DNA from 2 places in the Pseudomonas gebzensis genome. Region 1 is predicted to be linked to the other one. Evidence: predicted binding sites of a transcription regulator. Region 1 holds the regulator's gene; the other holds the start of a gene.

Region 1 (6,709 bases):
ACCCTGCTGGGTTTCGGCGCCGGGGTCATGCTGGCGGCCACTGCGTTTTCCCTGGTCATTCCGGGATTGGCTGCTGCGCAGTCGATCGGCTACACCCCTTGGGGTGCTGGAGGGCTGATCAGCCTGGGCCTGCTCAGTGGGGCGCTGTGCCTGTTTCTGGTCGACCTGAAAGTCTCGGGTGCCTCGCCCGAAGCCTTGGTTGGCAGCGGCACGGAGCCAGTGATTGCCGCACGTATCTGGTTGTTCGTCATTGCCATCATCGCTCACAACATTCCCGAGGGCATGGCCATCGGGGTGTCGGCAGGGGGCGGCATGCCAGATGCCGATAGCCTGGCCATGGGCATCGCCTTGCAGGACGTCCCCGAGGGATTGGTGATTGCGCTGGTGCTGGCCGGTGCTGGCATGTCGCGGTTCAGGGCATTCCTGATTGGCGCGGCATCAGGGCTGGTCGAGCCGGTCGCGGCGGTGATCTGTGCCTGGCTGGTGAACGTTGCCGAGTTGCTGCTGCCATTGGGCCTTGCCTGTGCGGCGGGGGCGATGCTGCTGGTGGTCACACAGGAGATCATTCCGGAGTCGCGCAGCAACGGGCACCACCGGCTGGCCAGCCTGGGCCTGTGCATTGGCTTCTGTCTGATGATGGTGATGGACACGGCAATGTCCTGACTGTCAGGACATTGAGGGCAGGGGCGGGCGTTTACTCGCCTTCGTCGAATTTGTTCTCGATCAGTTCGACCAGCGCTGCCAGCGCGACATCGTCGTGCTCGCCTTCGGTAAACAGGTGCACCTGGGTGCCTTTGCCAGCAGCCAGCATCATCACCGCCATGATGCTCTTGCCGTCCACCAGTTTGTCGGGGGCACGGCCAACCTTGACCTGACAGGGAAAACGCCCGGCCACACCCACGAACTTGGCAGCTGCGCGGGCGTGCAGGCCCAGCTTGTTGACGATGGTGATTTCACGGGCGGGCATTGGCGGGTGGATCCTGTGGGCTAGAGGTCGCGGTGGCGAACCTGGACGTTTTTCAGGGATTGCTGCAGCAGCACGCCCAGGCGCTCGGTGATGTACACCGAACGGTGGTGGCCGCCGGTACAACCGATCGCGATGGTGACATACGCACGGTTGCTCGCGGCAAAGCGGGGCAGCCATTTGAGCAGGTAGCTGGAGATGTCCTGGAACATTTCCTCGACATCCGGCTGCGCTGCCAAGTAGTCAATGACCGGCTGCTCGAGCCCGGAATGCTCGCGCAGTTCGCATTTCCAGTAAGGGTTGGGCAGGCAACGCACGTCAAACACCAAGTCGGCATCAACTGGCATCCCGCGCTTGAAGCCGAACGACTCGACCAGAAATGCGGTGCCGGGCTCTGGCTGGTTGAGCAGGCGCAGCTTGAGGGTGTCGCGCAGCTGGTACAGGTTGAGGTTGCTGGTGTCGATCTTCAGGTCAGCCAGGTCGATGATCGGGTTGAGCAGTTCGCTCTCGACGCGAATCGCTTCGGCCAGCGAGCGATTGGCATTGGTCAACGGATGGCGACGACGGGTTTCCGAGAAACGCTTGAGCAGGATGTCTTCGTCTGCGTCCAGGTACAGCACATCGCACTGGATATGCTTGGACCGCGCATCCTCCAGCAGCTCGGGGAAGCGAGGCAGATGGCCGGGCAAGTTGCGCGCATCGATGGAGACCGCAACCCTGGGCTGCTGCAATTCGGTATTGAGCAGCACATTCTCTGCCAGCTGCGGCAGCAGGCCGGCGGGCAGGTTGTCGATGCAGTAGTAACCGTGGTCTTCAAGCACATCCAGGGCGGTGCTCTTGCCGGAGCCGGAGCGACCGCTGACGATTATCAGGCGCATGGTCAGGACTCGTTCTGAACGTCCAGGACAACCTGGTACAGGGCCTTGCTGTCGGCCGCCTTGCGCAGGCGTTCGCGCACGTCCTTGCGGTCGAGCATGCTGGCGATCTGGCGCAGGAGTTCGAGGTGGGCGTCGGTAGCCGCTTCCGGGACCAGCAACACGAACAACAGGTCTACGGGCGCGCCGTCGATGGCGTCGTAATCGATCGGTGAATCGAGGTGCAGCAAGGCGCTGACCGGCGCGGTGCAGCCGGGCAGTCGGCAATGGGGGATGGCAATACCGTTACCGAAACCGGTTGAGCCTAATTTCTCACGGGCGACCAGCTTTTCGAAGATGTCTTGCATCTCCAGTTCTGGCACCTGATCGGCGATGAGGGTAGCGACTTTTTCAAGGGCGCGCTTCTTGCTGCCGCCCGGCACGCTCACAAGCGAGCGGCCGGGGGTCAGAATGGTTTCGAGTCGGATCATGGATGAGGGGGGTCAGCGGGCCGCTGCGCCTTGCAGCAGGCTTTGCTGTTTTTCCTTGTGTTTTTTCAGTTGGCGATCAAGCTTGTCGGCCAAGGCGTCGATCGCTGCATACATGTCTTCGTGTTCTGCGTTGGCAACCACTTCACCACCAGGAATCTGCAGGGTCGCTTCGACTTTCTGCTGCAGCTTCTCGACTTTCATGATGACCTGCACGTTGGTGATCTTGTCGAAATGACCTTCCAGACGTTTGAGTTTATCGTCCACATAAGCGCGCAGGGGTGGGGTGACTTCTACATGGTGTCCACTGATGTTGACTTGCATACAGCTTCTCCTTATTGCCGTGCATAAAGAAGCAGGTTTTGCACCTGCCACTGAAACGCTGTGGCACACCCAGGGGCTACATGAGCCGCTTGCGTTCGCTGGAGGGAGCAATGCCCAACGACTCGCGATACTTGGCGACCGTACGACGTGCTACCTGGATGCCTTGTGCCTCCAGTAAACCAGCGATCTTGCTGTCACTCAATGGCTTTTTCTGATTTTCCGCCGCCACCAGTTTCTTGATGATGGCGCGGATTGCCGTGGACGAGCATTCCCCCCCTTCGGCCGTGCTGACGTGGCTGGAAAAGAAGTACTTGAGCTCGTAGATACCGCGCGGGGTATGCATGTATTTCTGTGTGGTCACCCGCGAAATGGTCGACTCGTGCATGCCGACTGCTTCGGCGATGTCGTGAAGCACCAAGGGCTTCATGGCCTCGTCACCCAAGTCGAGGAAACCGCGCTGGTGTTCGACGATCTGGGTGGCGACCTTCATCAGGGTCTCGTTGCGGCTCTGCAGGCTCTTGATGAACCAGCGCGCTTCTTGCAACTGATTGCGCATGAACGTGTTGTCGGCGCTGGTATCGGCGCGGCGCACGAAGCCTGCGTACTGGGCGTTGACGCGCAGGCGCGGTACGGCTTCCTGGTTCAGCTCCACCAGCCAGCGTTCGTTGTCCTTGCGCACGATGACGTCCGGAACCACATATTCCGGTTCGCTGGATTCGATCTGTGAGCCCGGCCGCGGGTTGAGCGTCTGGACCAGTTCGATCACCTGGCGCAGCTCATCTTCCTTGAGCTTCATGCGCCGCATCAACTGGCTGTAGTCACGCCCGCCGAGCAGGTCGATGAAGTCGCTGACCAGGCGCTGCGCCTCAGCCATCCACGGAGTACTGGCAGGCAACTGGCGCAACTGCAGCAGCAAGCACTCACCCAGGCTTGCCGCGCCAACCCCGGCCGGCTCGAACTGCTGAATGCGGTGCAGTACGGCGTGCACTTCGTCCAACTCGATGTCGAGCTCGGGATCGAAGCCTGCGCAGATCTCTTCGAGGGAATCCTCCAGGTAGCCCTGGGGGTTGATGCTGTCGATGAGGGTCACCGCGATCATGCGATCGACGTCCGACATCGGCACCAGGTTCAGCTGCCAGAGCAGATGGCTCTGCAGGCTTTCCCCGGCGGACGTGCGGGTGGTGAAGTCCCACTCGTCGTCATCGTTGCTGGGCAGGCTGCTGGCGCTGGTCTGGTAGATATCTTCCCAGGCGGTGTCGACGGGCAATTCATTGGGAATGCGCTCGCCCCAGTCACCCTCTTCGAGGTTCTCGACCGTGGCGGCAGTTTCCTGGAAGGAGGTGTCCTGGGGCTCGGCGGCCGGCGTGTTCTCGGCGTTGTCGGCCATCGGATCGTTGTTGTCGAAGTCCTCGCCTTCTTCCTGGCGCTCGAGCATCGGGTTGGATTCCAGGGCCTCCTGGATTTCCTGCTGGAGGTCCAGGGTGGAGAGCTGGAGCAGACGAATGGCCTGTTGCAACTGCGGGGTCATCGTCAGTTGCTGGCCCATTTTTAGGACGAGCGATGGTTTCATGGCTGGGGCTGATTACCTTGTTCGCCGGCGCACACGCGCCATCCACTACACGAGGGCGCCTCGGCGCCAATTTTAAGCAAGTTATATGCCTGAAACTGGAGCGTTTGCCTAGGGCGGTGCAGCAAATAAAGCGCTGCCTCGCCATCGAGGCATCACTCGTGGCACCGCCGCCGGGGTCAGAGTCGGAACTCGTGCCCCAGGTAGACCTCTTTCACCAGGTCGTTGGCCAGGATGGTGGCCGAGTCGCCTTCGGCAATCAACTGGCCGTCGTTGACGATGTAGGCCGTTTCGCAGATGTCGAGCGTCTCACGCACGTTGTGGTCGGTGATGAGTACGCCGATCCCCTTGGCCTTGAGGTGATGGATGATCTGCTTGATGTCGCCGACCGAGATCGGGTCGACACCCGCGAAGGGTTCATCGAGCAGGATGAACTTCGGCGCGGTCGCCAGCGCGCGGGCGATTTCGACCCGGCGGCGCTCCCCGCCCGACAGGCTCATGCCCAGGTTGTCGCGGATGTGGCTGATGTGGAATTCCTGCAGCAGGCTTTCCAGTGCCTGGCGCCGGCCTTCGCTGTCGAGCTCCTTGCGGGTCTCGAGGATGGCCATGATGTTGTCGGCCACCGACAGCTTGCGAAAGATCGAGGCTTCCTGAGGCAAGTAGCCGATACCCGCCTGGGCGCGGCCGTGCATGGGCTGGTGGCTGACGTCCAGATCGTCGATCAGCACACGGCCCTGGTCGGCCTGGACCAGGCCGACAATCATGTAGAAGCAGGTGGTTTTGCCGGCGCCGTTCGGGCCCAGCAGGCCGACGATCTGTCCGCTGTCGATCGACAGGCTGACATCACGCACGACCTGCCGGCTCTTGTAGCTTTTGGCCAGGTGCTGAGCTTTTAGGGTTGCCATCTACTCGGCCTTCTTCTTCGGCTGGATCACCATGTCGATGCGCTGACGCGGCGCGGTCACCTTGCCGCCGCGACCTGCCGTGGCGACCTGCGACTTGGTGTTGTAGACGATCTTCTCGCCTTCGGTGGTGTTGCCTTCGTTCTCGACCTTGGCACGGTCAGTGAGCACGATCAGGTCTTTCTGCGCCTGGTACTGGATGGTCACGGCCCAGCCCTTCATCTTGTCGGGCTTGGCGGCGCTCTGTTGCTGCTCGAAATACGCCAGGTTGCCCACCGAAGTGACGACGTCGATGTCACCGGACGCCGCGCGGGTCATGGTCACGGTGTTGCCCTTGATCATCATCGAGCCTTGCGTGATGACGACATCGCCGGTGTAGGTCGCCACGCCTTGTTTGTCGTCCAGGTGAGCGTTGTCGGCCTGAATGCGGATTGGCTGGTCACGGTCGTTTGGCAGGGCCCAAGCGCTCGCGCTACCCAGTGCTACGCCCAAGCTGAGCAAAAAGGGAAGGGTTTTAACGAGCCTCATACTGTCCTCTTACGTTGGACAGCAGGTCCATCCTGCCGTCTTTCAAATACGCTTTCATGCCTTTGCCCGTAGTGGTCCCACCGGCGCCGTCGATTCTAACGGCTTGCTCGGTCTGCGCATATTGCTTCTGCGGGAACACTGTCATGCGGCTGGAAGTAATCAGCGTGTTGCGGTTCTTTTCATCGGTGCGGGCGATTCTCACCGAGTCGATCAGCTCGACCTCGGTGCCGTCGGGGTTGACCTCGGCGCGCTCGCTTTGCACATGCCACGGAAATGCGGTGCCACGGTACATCTGCAGGTCTGGCTGGGTGACCAGCGTCATTTCGCTGGCTTTGATGTGTTCGATCTTGTCAGCGGTCATTTCGTACTGGCGCTGGCCGTCAGGGAGAAACTGCACGCTGTGGGCGTTGATCGCATAGTAGTCGATGGCGTTCTCATCGACCTGCGTCACAGGCGCGCCCTCGAGAAAGCGCTCCGGGCTGACGTTCCAGTAGCCTACCGCGACCAGCAAGGCGGCGATCACGCTGAGCAGAACGATGTTCTTGGCTTTTTTGCTAAACATGTGCGGCTCTATAAATAGTGGGCGAGGGCAGTGTCCAAGGTGTCCTGGGCCTGCATGATCAATTCGCAGAACTCCCGTGCGGCGCCTTCGCCCCCGCGTGCCAGGGTGACACCATCGGCATGCTGGCGAACGAACGGTGCGGCATTGGCCACCGCCATGCCCAGGCCGACCCGGCGAATGACCGGCAGGTCGGGCAGGTCGTCTCCCAGGTAGGCAACCTGTTCATAGCGCAGGTTCAGTTCGTGTAGCAGCCCGTCGAGCACCACGAGCTTGTCTTCACGCCCCTGAAACAGGTGGTCGATGCCCAGGTTGTGTGCGCGTCGCTCGACCACCGGGCTTGAGCGCCCGGTGATGATAGCGGTGATCACGCCGCTGGCCTTGAGCATCTTGATGCCTTGCCCGTCGAGTGTATTGAAGGTCTTGAATTCCCCGCCGTCAGGCAGGAAGTACAGGCGGCCGTCGGTCAGCACACCATCGACATCGAACACGGCCAGTTTGACGGCCTTGCCGCGTTGCAGCA
Region 2 (6,709 bases), on a different contig from region 1:
AGAATTCCTCAGGGAATGGGCGTTTGAGTGTGCCCTGTACCGGTGGCGCGCCTTTGTAGGACCCTTCCGATAACCCTGACAGCTGAAACAACAACGGCCTTCCGAAGAAGGCCGTTGTCGATGACGCGTCTACACAATCAAACGCTGTAGTAGAGGTCGTATTCCAGCGGGTGAACGAAGGTGCGGACTTTGATTTCTTCTTCAGACTTCAGCTCGATGTAGGCATCGATGAAGTCATCGGAGAACACGCCGCCCTTGGTCAGGAACGCACGGCCCTTGTCCAGCTCTTCCAGGGCTTCTTTCAAGCTGCCGCAGACCTGCGGGATTTCCTTGGCCTCTTCAGGCGGCAGGTCGTACAGGTTCTTGTCGGCAGCATCGCCTGGGTGGATCTTGTTCTGGATGCCGTCCAGGCCCGCCATCAGCAGTGCGGCGAAGCACAGGTACGGGTTGGCTGCCGGGTCCGGGAAGCGCGCCTCGATGCGGCGGGCTTTCGGGCTCGACACGTAGGGGATACGGATCGAAGCGGAGCGGTTGCGCGCCGAGTAGGCCAGCATGACCGGAGCTTCGAAGCCAGGTACCAGACGCTTGTACGAGTTGGTGGCCGGGTTGGTGAAGCCGTTCAGGGCCTTGCCGTGCTTGATGATGCCGCCGATGAAGTACAGGGCGGTGTCGGACAGGCCGGCATAGCCTTCACCCGCGAAGGTGTTCTTGCCGTCTTTGGAGATCGACAGGTGCACGTGCATGCCCGAGCCGTTGTCGCCGTACAGCGGTTTTGGCATGAAGGTCGCGGTGCGGCCGTAGGCGTCGGCAACGTTGTGCACGCAGTACTTCAGGGTCTGAACTTCGTCAGCCTTGATCACCAGGGTGTTGAACTTCACACCGATTTCGTTCTGGCCAGCGGTGGCCACTTCGTGGTGGTGCACTTCGATGACCAGGCCCATTTCTTCCATGGCGTTGCACATGGAGGTACGGATTTCGTGGTCGTGGTCGCACGGCGGAACCGGGAAGTAGCCACCCTTGACGGCTGGGCGATGGCCCTTGTTGCCGCCTTCGACGTCCTGATCGGTCATCCACGAGCCTTGCTCGGAGTAGATCTTGAACATCGAGCCGGAGATGTCCGACTTGAACTTGACCTGGTCGAAGATGAAGAACTCAGGCTCTGGGCCGACGAAGACGGTGTCGCCGATGCCGGTGGTCTTGAGGTATTCCTCGGCGCGCTTGGCGATGGCGCGTGGGTCGCGGTCGTAGCCCTGCATGGTGGACGGCTCGATCACGTCGCAGACCAGGATCAGGGTCGGCTCTTCGGTGAACGGGTCCAGTACGGCGGAGGCGTCGTCTGGCAGCAGGATCATGTCGGAGGCTTCAATGCCTTTCCAGCCTTCGATGGACGAGCCGTCGAACATCTTGCCGGCTTCGAAGAAGTCGTCTTCCAGCGCATCGCGAGCCGGCATGGTGACGTGGTGCTGTTTGCCTTTGGTGTCCGTGAAACGCAGATCAATCCACTTGACGTCATGATCTTTGATGAGTTGAACCGACTTCGACATGGTGTCCTCCGGAGGGTCTGGAACGCGGTTGGCCGCGGCCTGGAAAAGGGTGTTGCCGGGCGCGGATAGTCGGCCAAGCGTACCTGCCTCACAAGGGAGCAATTTGCATGCCAGTGCCCGAAAATGGCGAAGCGGGGATAAAAGGCGGCGGTTTGGGGCACATGCCAGTACTGCACGGTGCGGGTGCGCACCTATAAAGCGCACATTGCTGGGGTTTCGCACTGTTTTGGTGCGACCTTGAGCGAAGATCGCCCGATGCCCGCTCCTGCACGGTGCGCGACCCCTCAAAAACCTTTTTGTGCAAAAAATGCTCAAACTCCCGAGCATTTCCGATATAATCCGCGCCCCTCATTTTTCGGTGAGCCCATCGCGCGCTGTGACCATGAAACTGATCGTCAAAGTCTTCCCAGAAATCACCATCAAGAGCCGGCCGGTGCGCAAGCGCTTCATCCGTCAGCTCTGCAAGAACATCCGCGCCGTGCTCAAGGATCTCGATCCTGAGCTCGCGGTTGAGGGTGTCTGGGACAATCTCGAAGTGGTTACCCGCATCGAGGACGAGAAGGTCCAGCGTGAAATGATCGAGCGCCTGAGCTGCACGCCAGGCATCGCGCATTTCCTGCGCATCGAGGAATATCCGCTGGGCGACTTCGACGACATCGTCGCCAAGTGCCGCGAGCATTTCGGCCATCTGTTGCCCGGCAAGCGCTTCTCGGTGCGTTGCAAGCGCGGTGGGCACCACGATTTCAGTTCGATGGACGTCGACCGCTACGTCGGCAGCCAGCTGCGCCAGCAGTGCGGCGCCGCCGGCATCGACTTGAAGAACCCTGAAGTGCGGGTGCGCATCGAAATTCGCAACCAGCGCTTGTACGTCATCTACGACCAGCACCCTGGCATCGGCGGGTACCCGCTGGGCGCCCTGGAGCAGACGCTGGTGCTGATGTCCGGTGGTTTCGACTCCACCGTGGCGGCGTACCAGATGATGCGTCGCGGTTTGGTCACGCATTTCTGCTTCTTCAACCTGGGCGGGCGCGCCCACGAGTTGGGCGTGATGGAAGTCGCGCATTTCCTCTGGAAGAAATACGGCAGCAGCCAGCGCGTGCTGTTCATCAGCGTGCCGTTCGAGGAAGTGGTGGGCGAGATTCTCGGCAAGGTCGACGACCGCTACATGGGCGTGACCTTGAAGCGCATGATGCTGCGTGCCGCCACCCAGGTTGCTGACCGCCTCGAGATCGACGCGCTGGTCACCGGTGAAGCGATTTCCCAGGTGTCCAGCCAGACGCTGCCGAACCTGTCAGTGATCGACCAGGCCACGAGCAAGCTGGTGTTGCGCCCGCTGCTGGCCAGCCACAAGCAAGACATCATCGACACCGCCTACCAGATCGGCACCGCTGAGTTCGCTCGGCACATGCCTGAATACTGCGGCGTGATTTCGGTCAACCCGACCACCTGCGCCAAGCCGGATCGGGTCATTTATGAAGAACAGCAGTTCGACTCGGCCGTGTTGGACCGTGCTCTGGAGCGTGCGCGCTTCATCACGATCGACACTGTGATCGACGAGCTGGGCAAGGATATCGAGATCGAAGAGGTGGCCCAGGTGCTGCCCGGTCAGATTGTCATCGACATCCGCCATCCTGATGCCCAGGAAGACCAGCCGTTGCAGATCGACGGCATCGACGTCCAGGCCCTGCCGTTCTATGCCATCAACAGTCGCTTCAAGCAGCTCGATGACTCGCGTCAGTACCTGCTTTATTGCGACAAGGGTGTGATGAGCCGTTTGCACGCACACCACCTGCTCAGTGAGGGACATGCCAATGTGCGTGTTTATCGTCCGGCATAAGACCCCAGGGCTGTATGGCGGCAGCATCCGCCATCGCCCTCCCGACCATCGGGTCCACTGAGCCTCATCGCTTCCTATTTGGCCGCTCTGAAAGGCGGCAACCGAATCCTCTGCTCGAGATGCACTTGTGATCGAAAATCTGCGTAACATCGCCATCATTGCCCACGTCGACCATGGTAAGACCACCCTGGTAGACAAACTCCTGCGTCAGTCCGGCACCCTTGAGCGCGGCGAGCTCAACGATGAGCGCGTCATGGACTCCAACGACCAGGAAAAAGAGCGCGGCATCACCATCCTGGCGAAAAACACCGCCATCAACTGGAATGGCTACCACATCAACATCGTCGACACCCCCGGCCACGCCGACTTCGGTGGCGAGGTTGAGCGTGTGATGTCGATGGTCGACTCCGTGCTGCTGCTGGTCGATGCCCAAGACGGCCCTATGCCGCAAACCCGCTTCGTGACCAAAAAGGCCTTCGAAGCCGGTCTGAAGCCGATCGTCGTGATCAACAAGGTCGACCGTCCGGGCGCGCGGCCTGACTGGGTTCTGGACCAGATCTTCGACCTGTTCGACAACCTCGGTGCCACCGACGAACAGCTGGACTTCCAAGTCGTCTACGCCTCGGCCCTGAACGGTATTGCCGGTCTGGACCACACCGACATGGCTGAAGACATGACCCCGCTGTACCAAGCGGTCGTCGATCACGTGCCTGCGCCAGCGGTCGACCGTGACGGTGCGTTCCAGATGCAAATCTCCGCACTGGACTACAACAGCTTCCTCGGCGTCATCGGCGTCGGCCGTATCGCCCGTGGTCGCATCAAGCCGAACACCCCGGTAGTCGCCATCGATGCCGCCGGCAAGCGTCGCAACGGCCGTATCCTCAAGCTGATGGGTCACCACGGTCTGCACCGTGTGGACGTCGAAGAAGCCCAGGCCGGCGACATCGTCTGCATCAGCGGTTTCGACGAGCTGTTCATCTCCGACACTCTGTGCGATCCGACCGCTGTCGAAGCGATGAAGCCGCTGACCGTCGACGAGCCGACCGTTTCCATGACCTTCCAGGTCAACGATTCGCCGTTCTGCGGTAAAGAAGGCAAGTTCGTCACCAGCCGTAACATCAAGGATCGTCTGGACAAGGAACTGCTCTACAACGTTGCCCTGCGCGTTGAAGAAACCGACTCCCCAGACAAGTTCAAGGTCTCGGGCCGTGGCGAGCTGCACCTCTCGGTACTGATCGAAACCATGCGTCGCGAAGGCTTCGAGCTGGCCCTGGGCCGTCCTGAAGTGATCATCCGTGAAGTGGATGGCGTGAAGCAGGAACCGTTCGAAAACGTCACCATCGACATCCCTGAAGAGTCTCAGGGCAAGGTCATGGAAGAGATGGGTCTGCGTAAAGGCGACCTGACCAACATGGTTCCGGATGGCAAGGGCCGTGTGCGCCTGGAGTACAACATTCCGGCACGTGGTCTGATCGGTTTCCGTAACCAGTTCCTGACCCTGACCAACGGTGCGGGCATCCTGACCTCGATCTTCGATCGCTACGACACCGTGAAGTCCGGCCACATGTCCGGCCGTCAGAACGGCGTACTGGTTTCGGTCGAAACCGGCAAGGCGCTGACCTACTCGCTGGAAACCCTGCAAGCGCGCGGCAAGCTGTTCGTCGAGCACGGCCAGGAAATCTACGGCGGCCAGATCATCGGTCAGAACAGCCGCGACAACGACCTGGGTGTCAACCCTACCAAGGGCAAGAAACTCGACAACATGCGTGCTTCGGGTAAAGACGAAGTCATCGCCCTGGTTCCGCCGGTTCGCTTCACGCTGGAGCAGGCGCTGGAGTACATCCAGGAAGACGAGCTGTGCGAAGTCACGCCAAAGTCGATCCGTCTTCGCAAGAAGATCCTCGACGAAAGCGAGCGTACCCGCGCTGCCAAGAAAGCCAAGAACTGAGTTAGCTCAGGCTGAATGAAAACGCCCCCGGTCGAAAGGCCGGGGGCGTTTTTGTTTGTTGGATGTACAGCTTTATAGGTTTTTTCCTAAATGGCTGTAAGGTTTCGCTTTGCTAGCCGGCTACTAGCTTGTGGGCAGGTGCCGAACGCTCCAGGTTGAGGGCTTCACTAAAAGGAAGCCCGCTCATGAATTACCGTTTTGTACTGGCCATGCCCTGCCTGGTGGCCTGTTTCCAAGCCACTGCTGCCCAAGATTGCAGCAGCGTGCGCCCGCAGCAAGTCGTGCAGTGCCACATCGCCAATGTCCGTCAGGCGCCACTGCAATCGGAGTTGCTCGAGCAGAGCGCCGAACCTGGCTACGCGTTCCGTCGTTTCGAGATGACGTCCCAGACCTGGGATCCGCAGCCGGTTGTCGAGCCTCGGCGCTGGGGGCATGGGGTCGAGCTGCATGTGCCCAGTAACGCCGTGCCTGGCAAGGCGCTGCTGGTGGTGAACAACGGCGTACGGTTCGGCGACCCGCAGAGCCCGGACTATTCGCGCGAAGCCTTGCGCGAGGTGGCGCTCAAGGCCCAGATGGCTGTGGTCATGATCAGCGATGTGCCTAATCAGTACGTGACCTTCAGCGATGGCCAAGCACCGATGCGCGAGGATGATGCGGTGGCCCATACCTGGGCCCACTGGATGCGCAACCCCGAGGCAGCTGCCGAGCTGCCTCTGCACGTGCCCATGGCTGCGGCAGCCAGCCGGGCCATGGACCTGGCCGAGGTGGAGTTGAAGAACGCTGGGGTCGCGGTGGACAGCTTCATCATCGCCGGCGCCTCCAAGCGCGGCTGGAGCGCCTGGCTGACCGCCATGGCGGACCCCCGCGTCAGCGCTATCGTGCCCAGCGTGATCGAAGTGGCTGACAGCTCGGCCATGCTCCAGGGCTTGCGCCAGCGCTACGGCGGCCATTGGCCCATTGCCCTGTGGCCTTATCAGAAGGCCGAGGCGCTGCAGCAATTGGGCACTCCGCGCTTTGAGCAACTGATGACCATGATGGACCCGATGCAGTACCTCGACGAGCCCGGGCAGCGCCTGGCCATCCCCAAATACCTGGTGTCAGCCAGTGGCGACGATTTCTTCGCCCCCGACCAGGTGACCGATTTCCAGCAGCGCCTGCCTGGGCAGACCAGTCTGCGCGTGCTGCCGAACTCGGATCACGGCGGGGTTCGCGGCGCGCTGGTGAGCACGCTGGTGCCGGTCCTTCGGCGTCTGCGCGATGGCGCCGCGCTGCCGAGCGTGCAACGGTCGGTCGATCAGCAGGGCGGGCTGAGCACCGTCGAATTCTCTGAGCTGCCAGTGGCGGTCAAGGTGTGGACGGCGAGCAACAGCCGGGACCGCG

Evidence for each region. The regulator sigma-54, encoded in region 1, starts transcription at its own class of promoters, with help from an activator protein. The targets are predictions, from matches to a motif close to ANTGGCATNNANNTTGCTNT.
Region 2: the regulator sigma-54 is predicted to act here: its motif matches at 1,640-1,659, upstream of glnA (glutamate--ammonia ligase).

What each region holds. Positions count from the first base shown of each region.
Region 1 is NZ_JAXQNS010000005.1:136,574-143,282, forward strand. Features, by position in the region: gene SJI00_RS11495 (ZIP family metal transporter) at 1-663, shown strand, start outside; gene SJI00_RS11500 (HPr family phosphocarrier protein) at 695-967, opposite strand; gene rapZ (RNase adapter RapZ) at 988-1,842, opposite strand; gene ptsN (PTS IIA-like nitrogen regulatory protein PtsN) at 1,845-2,309, opposite strand; gene hpf (ribosome hibernation-promoting factor, HPF/YfiA family) at 2,322-2,630, opposite strand; gene SJI00_RS11520 (RNA polymerase factor sigma-54) at 2,707-4,200, opposite strand; gene lptB (LPS export ABC transporter ATP-binding protein) at 4,377-5,102, opposite strand; gene lptA (lipopolysaccharide transport periplasmic protein LptA) at 5,103-5,627, opposite strand; gene lptC (LPS export ABC transporter periplasmic protein LptC) at 5,614-6,189, opposite strand; gene SJI00_RS11540 (KdsC family phosphatase) at 6,198-6,709, opposite strand, start outside.
Region 2 is NZ_JAXQNS010000007.1:218,046-224,754, forward strand. Features, by position in the region: gene glnA (glutamate--ammonia ligase) at 138-1,544, opposite strand; gene thiI (tRNA uracil 4-sulfurtransferase ThiI) at 1,927-3,381, shown strand; gene typA (translational GTPase TypA) at 3,509-5,329, shown strand; gene SJI00_RS15270 (PhoPQ-activated protein PqaA family protein) at 5,515-6,709, shown strand, end outside.